3 regions of the Streptomyces sp. NPDC006872 genome follow, and region 2 is predicted to be linked to each of the others. Evidence: riboswitches for the same ligand, from Rfam matches in the RefSeq annotation. Region 2 holds a riboswitch; each other region holds the start of a gene.
The links. A riboswitch is a leader RNA that binds a small molecule or an ion and turns the genes downstream of it on or off. The one in region 2 is predicted to bind S-adenosylmethionine.
Positions count from the first base shown of each region.

Region 1: linked by a shared signal. The riboswitch ahead of ABZ725_RS39270 (aminotransferase class V-fold PLP-dependent enzyme) and the one ahead of ABZ725_RS13730 (putative leader peptide) in region 2 are both predicted to bind S-adenosylmethionine.
Region 3: linked by a shared signal. The riboswitch ahead of thrC (threonine synthase) and the one ahead of ABZ725_RS13730 (putative leader peptide) in region 2 are both predicted to bind S-adenosylmethionine.

Region 1 is NZ_JBEYIL010000017.1:184,419-189,344, forward strand. Features, by position in the region: gene ABZ725_RS39260 (rhomboid family intramembrane serine protease) at 1-357, shown strand, start outside; gene ABZ725_RS39265 (Lrp/AsnC ligand binding domain-containing protein) at 354-632, shown strand; gene ABZ725_RS39270 (aminotransferase class V-fold PLP-dependent enzyme) at 636-2,003, opposite strand; SAM riboswitch class IV at 2,147-2,263, opposite strand; gene trpD (anthranilate phosphoribosyltransferase) at 2,418-3,482, opposite strand; gene ABZ725_RS39280 (cytochrome bc complex cytochrome b subunit) at 3,628-4,926, opposite strand, start outside.
Region 2 is NZ_JBEYIL010000004.1:125,837-130,762, reverse strand. Features, by position in the region: gene ABZ725_RS13745 (hypothetical protein) at 1-139, opposite strand, end outside; gene ABZ725_RS13740 (endonuclease/exonuclease/phosphatase family protein) at 234-1,115, opposite strand; gene ABZ725_RS13735 (dihydrofolate reductase family protein) at 1,192-1,836, opposite strand; SAM riboswitch class IV at 2,088-2,197, shown strand; gene ABZ725_RS13730 (putative leader peptide) at 2,231-2,353, shown strand; gene ABZ725_RS13725 (ABC transporter substrate-binding protein) at 2,581-4,206, shown strand; gene ABZ725_RS13720 (ABC transporter permease) at 4,215-4,926, shown strand, end outside.
Region 3 is NZ_JBEYIL010000005.1:497,012-501,937, forward strand. Features, by position in the region: gene groL (chaperonin GroEL) at 1-216, opposite strand, end outside; gene ABZ725_RS18060 (cold-shock protein) at 553-759, opposite strand; gene ABZ725_RS18065 (MoaD/ThiS family protein) at 1,244-1,519, opposite strand; gene thrC (threonine synthase) at 1,573-2,883, opposite strand; SAM riboswitch class I at 2,902-3,048, opposite strand; gene ABZ725_RS18075 (glucosyl-3-phosphoglycerate synthase) at 3,200-4,144, shown strand; gene ABZ725_RS18080 (trehalose-6-phosphate synthase) at 4,228-4,926, shown strand, end outside.

The DNA of each region.
Region 1 (4,926 bases), on a different contig from region 2:
GCCTCCGGGGCGATCTCGGCGATCCTCGGCGCGTTCGTGTACCTGTTCCCCCGGGCACGGGTGACCAGCCTCCTGCCGTTCCTGTTCTTCCTGCCGCTGCGCTTCCCCGCCTGGGTCGTGCTGCCCTTCTGGGCGGCCCTGCAATGGGTCGCGGCGGGCCGGGCCGCCCAGGGGCCAGGGGTGGCCTACCTGGCCCATGTGGTGGGCTTCGGCCTGGGGCTCGTCTACGCCTGGGCCCGTTTCGGACACAGGAAGGGCCCGAAGGGCGGCCTCGGCAGAGCGGCGGCGGGAGACGAGCGGGCGACTAGAGTGAGGGCCGCCCCAGCAACGGCCCCCGAGGGAGAGAACCAGCCGTGATCACCGCGATCGTCCTCATCAAGACCAGCGTGGACCGGATCCCCGAGATCGCCGAGCGGATCGCCTCGCTGGACTCCGTGAGCGAGGTCTTCTCCGTCACCGGGACCTACGACCTGATCGCCATGGTCCGGGTGAAGCAGCACGAGGACCTGGCGGAGGTCATCCCCGGGAGCATCAGCAAGATCCCGGGGGTCGAGGGAACGGACACGCACGTCGCCTTCCGCACCTACTCCCAGCACGACCTCGAGGCCGCGTTCGCCATCGGCCTGGAGTAGGCCCTACACCGCGGGGACGCAGCGGCCGTCCTGGGTCCGGTACCGCCACCGCGCGCCGTCGGTCACCAGTTCCCGTACGGCGGTCACGAAGCGCTCCACGTGCTCGTCGGGGGTGCCCGCGCCGAAGCTCACCCGGATGGCGTTGAGGGACTTCTCCCCGGGGGCCGCCTCGGGGGCGCCGCACTCGCCCTGGCTGTGCAGGTCGCCGCCCAGGAGGGTGCGGACCAGCGGGTGGGCGCAGAAGAGGCCGTCCCGGACGCCGATGCCGTACTCGGCCGAGAGGGCGGCGGCGAAGTGGGAGCTGTTCCAGCCCTCGACGACGAAGGAGATCACGCCCACCCGCGGGGCGTCGTCCCCGAACAGGGACAACACCCTGACCTGCGGCACCTCGGCCAGACCGGCCCGCACCTTCTCGATCAGGTACTGCTCACGGGCCACCAGCGCCTCGAAGCCGGCCTCGGTCAGCGCCTTGCAGGCCGCGGCGATGGAGTACGCACCGATCACGTTCGGGGAGCCGGCCTCGTGGCGGGCGGCGCTCTCGTGCCACTCCACGTCCACTCCCCCGTCCTCGCGCCGGGTGACCTTGCGGCTGGCGCCGCCGCCCGCGAGGTACGGGTCGGCGGCCCGGAGCCAGTCGGCGCGGCCGGCCAGGACGCCGGAGCCGAAGGGCGCGTACAGCTTGTGGCCGGAGAAGGCGACCCAGTCGACGTCGAGGTCCTGCACCGACACCGGGTGGTGGGGGGCGAGCTGGGCGGCGTCCAGGACGATACGGGCGCCGTGGGCGTGCGCGGCCGCCGCCAGCTCGCGCACCGGCCACAGCTCGCCGGTGACGTTCGAGGCGCCGGTCACGCAGACCAGGGCCGGGCCGTACGGGTCACGGTCGGCGAGGGCGCGCTCCAGGGTCTCCACGGCCTGGCGCGGGGTGCGCGGGGCGTCCAGGTAGGTGACCCGGGCGTCCTTCCAGGGCAGCAGCGAGGCATGGTGCTCGGTCTCGAAGACGAAGACCTGGCAGTCGGCGGGGAGGGCCGCGGCGAGCAGGTTGAGGGAGTCCGTGGTGGAGCGGGTGAAGATCAGCTGGTCGTCGGGGCGGCAGTCCAGGAACTCGGTGACCGTCCGGCGGGCGTTCTCGAACAGGTCGGTGGAGAGCTGGGAGAGGTAGCCGGCGCCGCGGTGGACGCTGCCGTAGTAGGGGGCGTAGGCCGCGACGTCGTCCCAGACGCGCTGGAGGGCGGGAGCGCTGGCCGCGTAGTCGAGCGCCGCGTAGGCGACCTCGCCGCCCGTGACGAGCGGAACGGTGACATCCCGGCCCAGAACGGGCAGAGGCGCACAAACGGTCTGGACAGAGGCAGCGGTGAAGACGGAAACGGACATGACGGAACTCCCGTGTGAGGCAAGGGAAAAGTGAAAAGGGGTACGCGGAAGCGGGGCTCTGCGCCCTATCGCATTCGCTTGCTCACAGAAGGCTCCCTCGATGACCAGGATCCCTGGCCGCACGCTCTCAGAAGCGTGTGAGGGATCCGCGCTTGCCGTGCACCTTGTTGTGCACAGCCTGGTCTTCACCCGGGGCACCCCGCCACGGACGGAGGGTTGCCGGACAGTCGGCCGGGGCCTCTTGACTGTCACTCATGACCTGACAAAGGAACGTACGCGATGTGATCGTCGTCCCGCAACCCGTGTCCGGATCGCGGGACGACCGAGCGCCCGAAGGGGCGCGGGGAACTGCGCGACCAGCCGCGACGGCGCCGCAGACGGCTGACGGCGCCGCGCGGCTCTTCCAGCGGGCGCCTACGCGTTGCTGGCGGCGACCCAGCGCTCCAGCGACCGCTTGGCCGCGCCGGAGTCGATGGACTCGGCCGCCCGGTCCATGCCGGCCCGGATCTGCTCGGCCAGCGTTCCGCTGCCCGGGTCGAGGGCCACCAGCGCGGCCGCCGAGTTCAGCAGCACGGCCTCCCGCACCGGGCCCGGCTCGCCCTCCAGAAGGCGGCGGGCGACCTCCGCATTGTACGACGGGTCCCCGCCCCGCAGGGCCTCCACGGGGACCAGCTCCAGACCGACGTCACGCGGGTCGAAGCTCTCCTCGGCGACCTTGCCGTCGCGGACGACCCACACATGGGACGTGGCCGTCGTCGTCAGCTCGTCGAGGCCGTCGTCGCCCCGGAAGACCAGGGACGAGTTGCCGCGCTCGGCGAAGACGCCCGCGACGACCGGCGCCATGCGCGGGTCCGCGACCCCGACCGCCTGGGCCCGCACCTTCGCCGGGTTGGTCAGCGGGCCGAGGACGTTGAACACCGTGCGGATGCCCAACTGGCCGCGGGCCGCGCCCACATGACGCAGCGCCGGGTGGAACTTGATCGCGAAGCAGAAGGTGATCCCGGCCTCCTGAGCCACCTCGGCCACCCGCCGTGGCGTCAGCTCCAGATTGACGCCGAGCTTCTCCAGGACGTCCGAGGCGCCGGACGCGGAGGACGCGGCCCGGTTGCCGTGCTTGACGACCGTGGCGCCCGCACCGGCCACGACGATCGCCGACATCGTGGAGATGTTGACCGTCTTCGCGCCGTCGCCGCCCGTGCCGACGATGTCGACGGTCCGACCCGGCACCTCGATCAGGTTGGCGTGCTCGTACATCGCCCGGACGAGCCCGTTGATCTCCTCGACGGTCTCGCCCTTGGCCCGCAGCGCCACCACGAACCCGGCGATCTGCGCGTCGGTCGCCTCGCCGCGCATGATCCGGTCCAGCGCCCAGAACGTGGCGTCGGCGTCCTGGTCGTGGCCGTACAGCAGGCTGTTCAGCACCTCGGGCCAGGAACGGCCCGCCGCGGTGTCGCCTCCAGCGGGGGTCACAGCGCTCATCAGCCGCTCCTGGGTGTCGTAACGATCTTCTAGGGCTCTCGTAGAAGAGTGTGTCCCCACCCTATCCAGCCCATGGGCACGGCAACGGGCCCCGTCCGAAGACCGGACGGGGCCCGTTGCGCGGGCGTGGCGACGCCGCAAGCGATCAGTGGTGGCCGTGGCCGCTCGTGATCTCCTTGTACTCCTCGACGGTGGGCTTCGGGATCTGCTGGTCCTCGCCGAAGTACGCGCCGCTGATCTTGGCGCGCAGCTTCTCGGAGCCCGTCACCTTGCGCTCGACGCCGTTCTCGTCGACCGCGGGGCCGATCGCGGCGGGCACGTACTGCTCGTGCGCGGTGAGGGTGTGCAGCTGCTCCTGGCTGAGCGGCTCGTGGATCTCGACGAACTCACCGTGCGGCAGGCGCTTGATGGTGCCGGTCTCCCGACCGTGCAGCACCTTCTCCCGGTCCCGGCGCTGCAGGCCGAGGCAGATCCGCTTGGTGAAGATGTACGCGATGACCGGTCCGACGAAGAAGAAGATCCGGACGAACCAGGTGATCGAGTTGATCGACAGGTGGAAGTGGGTGGCCCACAGGTCGTTGCCACCGCCGACCAGCGTGATCATGTACATCGTGACCCAGGCGACGCCCAGCGCGGTGCGGGTCGGCGCGTTGCGCGGGCGGTCCAGGATGTGGTGCTCGCGCTTGTCGCCGGTGACCCAGGACTCGATGAAGGGATACATCGCCAGCGCCGCGAGGACCACGCCGAAGAGCACCAGCGGGATGAACACGCCCAGGACGAGCGTGTGACCCCAGATGTTGATCTCCCAGCCCGGCATGAAGCGGATCAGACCCTCGGCGAAGCCCATGTACCAGTCGGGCTGGGCGCCGGTCGACACCTGGTCCGGACGGTAGGGGCCCATGGCCCAGATCGGGTTGATCTGCGCGACCGCCGCGATGGCCGCGATCACACCGAAGACCAGGAAGAAGAAGCCTCCGGCCTTGGCCATGTACACCGGCAGCAGCGGCATGCCGACGACGTTCTTGTTGCTCTTTCCGGGGCCCGCGAACTGCGTGTGCTTGTGGTAGAAGACCAGGATCAGGTGGCCCACCACGAGGCCGAGCATGATGCCCGGCAGCAGCAGGATGTGGATCGAGTAGAACCGCGCCACGAAGTCGTGACCCGGGAACTCACCGCCGAACAGGAACATCGAGATGTACGTGCCGACGATCGGCATCGACAGGATCGCGCCCTGGGTGAAGCGGACACCGGTGCCGGAGAGCAGGTCGTCCGGGAGCGAGTAACCGGTGAAACCGGTGAACATGCCCAGGACGAACAGCAGGAAGCCGAACAGCCAGTTGATCTCACGCGGCTTGCGGAACGCGCCCGTGAAGAACACGCGCATCATGTGCACGAACATGCCGGCGAGGAAGATCAGCGCCGCCCAGTGGTGGATCTGCCGGAT
Region 2 (4,926 bases):
TCACGGCCTGGGGATGGGTGATCCCGAGAGCGCCCAGCTCCCGTCCCAGTTCGGGCGCGAAGTAGTGCGTCGCGTGCAGGGAGTTGAGCGGATGGTTACATCGTCGACCGGCGCGCGGCTCGAGGGCAGCAGTAGTCATGCCCAGCAGGTTACCGACCGGTCATTACCCCCGCTGCTCATGGCGCAACGCCCCGCCCGGGGGTCCAAGTCGGCCTTACACGGTCCAAGTCGGTCTAGGTGAGGTCCAGGTCGGTGTGCACCAGGTTGTGGTCCGAGTGCTCGGTCGGGTGCACACCGTGCTCGATCGCGACGATGCCTCGCAGGAAGACGTAGTCGAACTTGCTCTGCCAGTCGGTGGTCGGCTCGCAGGATCCGGTGGTCGGGGGATGACACCGCGGGTCCGTGTCCGCGGCCAGTGCCCACATCCCGGTGAGCTCGGAAGCGTCCGGCACGGCGTTGAAGTCGCCGAGGACGATCGCGCGGTCGTGCCGGGCGACGGCCGCGGCGAGTACGCCGACCTGGTCGGCCCGGACCGCCTCCTGACGCCGTTCGGCGAGGTGCGTGTTGAAGACCCGAACGGACCGGCCGTCGACACGGGTGGTGACTGCCATGTACCCACGGTCCTCGGATCCGCCGTCGGGGTATTCGACCGTGACCGGGTTCGTCATCGGCGCCGCCGAGAGGAGCGCCTGGCCGTAGCCCCCCGGACTCCACGGCGCTCCCCCGCAGCGGCCCCAATTCTGCAGAACCGTCCCGTACTCGACGTGGTAGACCAGCCCGTAACGGTCCTCCAGATAGCCGCGGATCCGCTCGACGTCCCGCACGCACGCTTCCTGCAGGCCGATCACCTGGGGCGCGTATGTGGCGATCTCCGCCGCCCGGTCGGCGTTGCTCTCCTCGCAGGGGTTGCAGATGTTCCACGTCATGACCCGGTTCGGCACGACATCCCGGACCGCGTCGACGGGCGGCGACCCGGCTCGGGGCTCGCCGCTCGGCGCCCTGGAGCCGACGAGCACTATGCAGGCCACGATCGCGGCGCCCACGAGCAGCCGCATGTCCCTTCCGAGCACCATCGCCTCCCAGGAGTGGCTGCACGTGGCATCCGACGTCTCCATGCACGAGGTTATGGGACGGAGTTGTGAACGACGCATGCGGTGTGCGGGCCCCGGACCCGCCCGGCGCGGGGCGGCTTCAGTCGTCGTGCCCGAGGCCGCGATCGGGTGCGCTCATGTCCCCTGTGCGGGGCGTGCCGTCGGCGAGCCCGTAACGCAGGTACACGGTGCCCTTCGGACTTGCCGTCGGCGGTTCGAGGAGGGTGATGTTCGTGGGCACCGCGCCGCCGTCGAACACCTTCTTGCCGACGCCGAGCACGATCGGGTGCACCCAGAGGTCGAGACGGTCGAAGAGCTTCTCGCGCAGGAGGGTCTGCACCAGGTTCAGGCTCCCGACGACCTTGATGTGCTCGTGCCGGTCACGGATCTCGCGCACCGCGCCGGCCAGATCCGGGCCGAGCTGCGTGGAGCCGGCCCACGAGAGGTCGGGCCGGCCGCGGGAGGCCACGTACTTCGGGACGCTGTTGAAGAGGGTGGCGATCTCGTTGTCCTCGCCGCCCTTCTGGTGCGGCCAGTAGGCGGCGAAGATGTCATACGTCCGCCGGCCGAGCAGGAGGGCGTCGGTGCCCTCGTAGGCGGCGCCGATCTGCGCACCGGCGACCTCGTCCAGCAGGGGCGCCTGCCAGCCGCCGAACGGGAACCCCGCAGGGTCCTCGTCGGGGCCGCCGGGCGACTGCCCGACGAGGTCGAGGGTCGCGAACAGCTCGATGTCGATGAGGCCCATGTCTACTCCCGATGAGGTGGTCGTCCCGGTCGGTAAGTAGACCTGTGGGCGTGGGCAAACTCATCGGTACGCCGCACCGGCACTCCCGTTCGCGATGGATCACGGGCGGCGTCCACGCTGGGTGGCCGCCCGGTGTCCGGCGTCACCGCAGGTCAGCGGCCTGTCCATGCCGTCCGATGCCGGCGTCCGGCATTTGGACGACGATAGTGCGATATTGACGGGTCACGGAAGTGATCCGTACGATCGCGGGTGGCATTGAGTGTCAGCGTCAAGCCCTGGCTTGCTGACCGGCAACCCTCCTCCGCGGTGGGGTGCTCCAGGTGAAAGCCCGGCGGGGTCGACGACCCTGCAAGCGCGTGGCCCCGGCACCGGGGCCTGAGAGGGGAGGACCACCGTGCGGATCGACTGCAACCTGAGTGCCTCTCTCGCCGCCGCGGCGGCGTTCTCCGGACTCTCGCGCAGGCGCCACATCGATCTCCAGCGCTTCGCCGGCTGTCTGTGTAGCACCTCCCTGTAGCACCTCCCGACGGCCCGTCTCTGCACGCCTGCGTGCGGCGGCTGACCACACGTCACCTCTGCGGCCGACGTGCGCCGTCGGCGTCTCCGGCGATCCCCCGCCTCCCTCCCTTCCCCCCTTCCCCTTCCTTCGTCTTTCCCCTCGCAGTCGACTTCCCCTGCGTCGCCATGCCCGGAATGTTCTGAACGGGCACCTGCGCGACGGCTTCGGAGTAGGAGAACCATTCCGTGATAGCGCGTACGGATTCCCGGCCCACCCGGTGGGCGGCCCTCGCGGTGCTCGTGACGAGCGGCGTGCTGCTGAGCGCCTGCTCGGCGGGCGGCGACGGCAGTTCGAGCAGCGGCGGCGGCCAGGCCCGCTCCGGCGGCACACTGACCTTCGCCGTCGGTTCCGACGCCGGCTGCGTCGATCCCCAACAGGTGGGCAGCAACGACACGATCTACTCGCTGCGCCAGATCGTGGACTCCCTGACCGACCAGGACCCCAAGACCGGCAAGATCGTGCCCTGGCTCGCGAAGAGCTGGGACATCAGCACGGACGCCACGACCTTCACCTTCCATCTGAGACCGGGCGTCACCTTCAGCGACGGGTCGGCGCTGACCGCCCAGGTGGTGAAGGACAACTTCGACGCGGTGCCGAAGCTCGGCGCCCTGGGCACGCTGGCGCAGGGGTATCTGAGCGGCGTGGACAGCACGACCGTGGTCGATCCGCTCACGGTCCGGGTCACGTTCAAGCAGCCCAACGCGCAGTTCCTCCAGGCGACGGCGACGCATTCGCTGGGCATCGAGTCGTCGGCGAGTGTGCAGAAGAGCCCGCAGGACAAGTGCAGCCAGGGCGTGGTCGGTTCCGGGTCGTTCGTGCTGAAGGACTACGTGCAGAACCAGTCGATCACCCTGGCCAGGCGCGCCGGGTACGCGTGGGGTTCCGCGCTGTGGACCAAGAAGGGCGAGGCGTACCTGGACAAGCTGGTGTTCAAGGTGGTGCCGGAGGCGGGTGTGCGCACCGGGAGCCTCCAGTCCGGGCAGGTGGACGCGATCAGCGGCGTCGGCAGGTCCAACGAGTCGGCGCTGAAGAGCGGCGGCCAGGTGGATCTTCAGCAACGGGCCAACCCCGGGGTGGTGTTCAACCTGGGGCTGAACAACTCCCGGCCGGCGCTGAAGGACGTCAGGGTACGTCAGGCGATCTCGTACGCCGTCGACCGGCAGCAGATCGTGGACACCGTGTTCCCGACCGGTACCGAGCCCGCGACCAGCATCCTGGCGCACACCACCCCCGACTACTCCGACCTCGGCGCGGAGCTGACCCTGGACGCGGCGAAGGCCGAGTCCCTGCTGGACTCGGCCGGTTGGAAGACCGGCGGCGACGGCATCCGGGTGAAGAACGGCAAGAAGCTCAGCCTGACCGTCTCGTGGTTCCCCAACGCGGCCACGAACCAGCCCTCGCTGGAGCTGATCCAGCAACAGCTCAAGGCCGTCGGCGTCGGCGTGGTGCTCGAGCAGCTGCCGGTCACCCAGTTCGCGCCGACGCTGCAGTCCGGTGACTTCGACGTGGTGTGGGGCAATGTGACCCGCGCCGACCCGGACATCCTGCGCAGCTCGTTCTCCACCCGCTTGGCCAACTTCTACCAGCTGTCCACCGGCCCCCTGGACACCGCACTGAGCGAGCAGGCCGCGACGGCCGACACCGCCAAGCGGAAGCAACTGGTGGTCCAGGCACAGGAGTTGCTCGTGCGGAACGCCTATGTCGTCCCCGTGGTGGAGCTGCAGACCCAGCTCGGGGTGTCGAAGAAGGTGCACCGTCTCGACTTCGACGCCTCCAGCCGGATACAGCTGCACGACACCTGGATCGGCTGACGGCCGCCATGCGTCTCTACGTCGTCAAACGCGTCGCGCAGGCGATCGGCGTGCTGTGGGCGGCCTACACGGTGGCGTTCCTCGTGCTGGACTTCCTGCCCGGCGACCCGGTGTCGGCGATGGCCGGCGCCGGAGCGGACACCGGGCAGGTCGATCCGGCCCAACTGGCCGCGCTCCGGCATCAGTACGGCTTCGACAAACCGGTGCTCGCACAGTACGCCGACTACCTCGGCCGGGCGGTGCGCGGAGACTTCGGCGACTCGATCTCCACCGGCCGGTCGGTGACCTCGACCCTGGCCGAGGCGCTGCCGGGGACGCTTCAGCTGACCGGGGCGGCGCTGCTGCTCGCGGTACTGGGCGGCGGCGGTCTCGCGGTGCTGGCGACCTACACCACCCGGCGGTGGCTGCGGCAGCTGCTGCTGTCGTTGCCCCCGCTGGGGGTGTCGGTGCCCACGTTCTGGGTCGGACTGCTGCTCGTGGAGCTGTTCTCCTTCCGGTTGCGGCTGTTCCCGGCGTTCGGCAACGACGGGTTGCGCGGTCTGGTGCTGCCCGCGGTGACGCTCGCGATCCCGACCGGCGCGCTGGTCGCACAGGTGCTGTCCAAGAGCCTGTTCACGGCGCTGGACCAGGCCTATGTGGAGACCGCCCGGGCCAAGGGCGCGGGGCGGCTGCGGATCCATCTGCGGCATGCGCTGCGCAACGCGTCGCTGCCCGCGCTGA
Region 3 (4,926 bases), on a different contig from region 2:
CAGCTCGGCGCCGATCTTCTCGTACGGGTCCTCGAGCTCGATCTCCTTGGCGATGGACACACCATCGTTGGTGATCGTGGGGGCGCCCCACTTCTTCTCGAGGACGACGTTGCGGCCCTTGGGGCCGAGCGTCACCTTCACGGCGTCCGCGAGCTGGTTCATGCCGCGCTCGAGGCCGCGCCGTGCCTCCTCGTCGAACGCGATGATCTTGGCCATGTGAAGTGGTCCTCCCGGACTGGGGTGGATTGCTCCGGACCGCGCTGGCGCCCGCGACGGACGGCTCGCCGGCCTGGCGGTTCCTTGCCCCACCTGGCCTGCGGGCCTCACCGACCCGGTCCTTCTTTGTCACTCTCACCTGCAGAGTGCTAACGCCAATGATTAGCACTCGGCATGGGCGAGTGCAAGCGACTCGGGAGGATCCGCAGGTGAACAACGGTGCGGCCAGCGGGGCGCGAGAGGCACCGGACGCACCGAAGGGCTCGTACCCCCCAGGAGGTACAAGCCCTTCGGATGTGACGTACAGAAGAACGACGCTGTCAGTCGGCGCGCGCTTCAGCCGGTCGCGAGACGGACCATGTCCGCCTGCGGCCCCTTCTGACCCTGCGAGATCTCGAAATCGACCCGCTGACCCTCTTCCAGGGTGCGGTAGCCGTCCATCTGAATCGCGCTGTAGTGGACGAAAACATCCGCACCACCGTCGACCGCGATGAAGCCGTACCCCTTCTCCGCGTTGAACCATTTGACGGTGCCCTGAGCCATGCCTAACTCCCCTATTACTGGCCCTTGCACAGATCCACACTTCGCGGATCCGGGTCAGACCTCACCCCCCAACGATTGGGGGCGTGCGCCGGAACGCGTCGACCGCGGCTGAATGTATCTGTCCAACTGCCCTCTGCAACAGGTCACTTGGACGAGAATTCTGGACGCAAAGGATCCGGAATGTGGCGAGAATTCGCCTGAATTCAGGGCAAGTCGGGCCCTACGAAAGCCACAAAAGCCGCGAAAGGTATACACACTTTGGCTGCTTCTTATCGGGCACGGGGCAGAAATCAAAGGCTCCGGATCCGGTGATCCGGACCGGGTTCCCCAACTGTACCGCGCTCAACCACACTGAATTGCCCCCTCCGCTTCTATCGCGGAGAGGGCAATTCGATGAACGCTCGGTAATCGCTGTTACCGACGGTTACTACCAACGGGTACTGAACAGCGGTCAGTCGCCGCTCGGCAGCCGCGCAGCCGCCGCTCAGCCGCCCGCGACCGCCGGGATGATCGAGACGCCGGCGCCGTCCGGAGTCGGCGTCTGAAGCCCCTGCTCGAAGCGGACGTCGTCGTCGTTGACGTACACGTTGACGAACCGACGCAGCTTGCCCTGGTCGTCGAGAACGCGGGCGGCGATGCCGGTGTGGTTCTTCTCGAGGTCGGCGATGACCTCGCCGAGGGTCGCCCCCTCGGCCTTCACCTCGGCCGAACCGCCGGTGTAGGTGCGCAGGATGGTGGGGATGCGGACGGTGACGCTCATGACTTTCGACCTCCGGTCAGGTGGAGCGCCCCCGCGGGGGCGCAGGGCAGTGACTAGCCGAGACCCGCGTCGCGGAACGACTCGAGGTTGGGCCGAATCGTCGCGGTCAGTCCCGTGCCGGCCACCGCGTCGAGCGTCTTGAGACCGTCGCCCGTGTTCAGCACGACCGTAGTGAGCGTCGGGTCGAGAAGACCGTTCTCGATCAGCTTCCGCGTCACACCCACCGTCACTCCACCGGCGGTCTCCGCGAAGATGCCCTCGGTCCGCGCCAGCAGCTTGATCGCGTCGACGATCTGCTCGTCCGTCACGTCCTCCACCGCACCGCCGGTACGACGCGCGATGTCGAGCACATACGGACCGTCCGCCGGGTTGCCGATGGCCAGCGACTTGGCGATGGTGTTCGGCTTCTGCGGACGGACGACGTCATGCCCCGCCTTGTACGCGACGGACACCGGGCTGCAGCCCTCGGCCTGAGCGCCGAAGATCTTGTACGGCTTGTCCTCGACGAGCCCGAGCTTGATCAGCTCCTGCAGCCCCTTGTCGATCTTCGTGAGCTGCGAGCCGGAGGCGATCGGCACGACCAGCTGGTCGGGAAGCTCCCAGCCGAGCTGCTCGCAGATCTCGTACGCCAGGGTCTTGGACCCCTCCGCGTAGTACGGCCGCAGGTTGACGTTGACGAAGCCCCAGCCCTCGCCCGCCGGGTCGCCGATGAGCTCGGAGCAGAAGCGGTTGACGTCGTCGTAGTTGCCCTCGATGCCGACGAGCTCGCCGCCGTAGACCGCGGCCATGACGACCTTGCCCTGCTCCAGGTCGTGCGGGATGAACACGCAGGAGCGGAAGCCCGCGCGGGCCGCCGCGGCGCCCACGGCGCCGGCCAGGTTGCCGGTCGAGGAGCACGAGAGGGTGGTGAAGCCGAAGGCGCGCGCCGCCTCGATGGCCTGCGCGACGACGCGGTCCTTGAAGGAGTGCGTCGGGTTTCCGGAGTCGTCCTTGACGAAGAGCTTTCCGGCGTCGACGCCCAGTTCACGGGCGAGGTTGTCGGCCTGGACGAGCTTGGTCCAGCCCGGGTTGATGTTCGGCTTGTCCGCGACGTCGGCCGGGACCGGCAGGAGGGGCGCGTAGCGCCAGACGTTCGCGGGTCCCGCCTCGATGCGCTTGCGGAGCTCCTCCGTGTCGTAGGAAGAGAAGTCGTACGCGATCTCGAGCGGGCCGAAACACTCCTCGCAGGCGAAGACGGGCCCGAGGGGGACGCGGTGACCGCACTCACGGCAGTTCAACGCCGCGGCCGGACCGAGGTCGACGGCAGAGGCGGAGCTGGAGGCGGAGGAAACGGTGGATTCGGTTGCAACGTTCTGCGCAGCCATGTGAGGGGAGGCCCTTTCTCCTCATCTTCCTCACGACGCACTTCGCCGTGAGACGGATTTGGCACCTTCCCGAGCCGGGAGCCTCACCACGACGACGTGGTCAGACCGGCTGGAGGGTTGCCGGGGCTTCATCGGGCCGTATCCCTCTGCCCCTCTGGATGAGCGGTATTCGGTTGTTGATCTCAATGAGTGCGTTGATCTCATTGAACAGTGGACGACCTTGGACATGCGATGGTCATCCGCGTTGTTCAAGACTGTAACCGAAGCCCAGGATCGTTGAGATAGTCGTCCGAACCGCGAGATGTGAGGAGCCGCCGTGCTGGAAGAGGTCGAGCGCTGGCTGGCCACCCGCTCCTGGTCGGGGACCGATCGCCCGCTGCACCGGATCCTGGCCGCCAAGCGCGCCACGAACCAGTCGGTGTCCGTGGTGCTGCCCGCGCTGAACGAGGAGGAGACGGTCGGCGACATCGTCGCGATCATCCGCCACGACCTCATGCAGCAGGTCCCGCTCGTCGACGAGATAGTCGTCGTCGACTCGGGATCGACCGACCGGACCTCCGAGGTCGCCGCGGCGGCCGGAGCCCGGGTCGTCCACCGGGACGACATCCTGCCGCGCATCCCGGCCGTGCCCGGCAAGGGCGAGGTCCTGTGGCGCTCGCTGCTCGTCACCGGCGGGGACATCGTCTGCTTCATCGACGCCGATCTGAAGGAGTTCTCCTCCGACTTCGTCTCGGGCATCGTCGGCCCGCTGCTGACCGACCCCGAGGTGGACCTCGTCAAGGGCATGTACGACCGTCCGCTGGGCGGCGCGGCCGGCCAGGGCGGGCGGGTCACCGAGCTGATGGCCCGGCCCCTGCTCAACATGCACTGGCCGCAGCTGGCCGGGTTCGTGCAGCCGCTCGGCGGCGAGTACGCGGCCCGCCGCAGCCTGCTGGAGCAGCTGCCCTTCCCGGTCGGCTACGGCGTGGAGCTGGGCATGCTGGTCGACGCCCTGCACCTGGTGGGCCTGGACGCCCTCGCCCAGGTCGACGTCGGCGTCCGCAAGCACCGCCACCAGGACGGTCAGGCCCTCGGCCGGATGGCCGCGGCGATCTACCGCACCGCCCAGCTCCGGCTGGCCCGCGGGCATCTGATCCGCCCCTCCCTCACCCAGTTCGAACGCAGCCCGGACGGCTTCGAACCGCGCACCTACTCCGTGGACACCGAGGAGCGGCCGCCGATGGCGGAGATCGCGGAGTACCAGTCCCGCAAGGTCGCGTAACACCGCACACCCGTTGTATACGTCCTGGCCACACAGGGCGACCGTACGTTTGAGCGTTTCCGGAGCGGGCTAGGTTGAGGTCTATGGCTACCACCGGTGGAGCTGCTCAGGTCCTGGTCGCGTCCAACCGCGGCCCGGTCTCGTACACGGTCGACGAGGGCGGCTCGCTGCGCGCGAAACGCGGCGGCGGCGGGCTGGTCTCCGGCCTGTCGGCCATCGGGCCGGACGCGGGCGCGCTGTGGGTGTGCTCGGCGTTGTCCGACGGCGACCGGGAGGCGGTCCGGCGCGGGGTCGGCGAGGAGGGCGTGCGCATGCTGCCCATCCCGGCCGATGTGCACGCCGACGCGTACAACGGCATCGCGAACTCGGTCCTGTGGTTCATCCACCACCTGCTCTACCAGACCCCGCTGGAACCGGTCTTCGACGCGGAGTTCCGCCGCCAGTGGGCCTCGTACGAGACGTACAACCACGCGTTCGCGGAGGCGCTGGCGGAGGAGGCGGCGGACGGCGCGGCCGTCCTCGTCCAGGACTACCACCTGTGCCTGGTCCCGGGGATGCTCCGGGCACTCCGCCCCGACCTGCGGATCGCGCACTTCTCCCACACGCCGTGGGCCCCCACGGACTACTTCGGCCTGCTGCCCGCGGACATCCGGGAACAGCTGCTGAGCGGCATGCTCGGCGCGGACCGCCTGGGCTTCCTGACCCACCGCTGGGCGGACGCGTTCACCGCGTGCTGTGCGGAGTTCGCCGGGGGGCCGGGGAAGACGCAGGTCGGTGTGCAC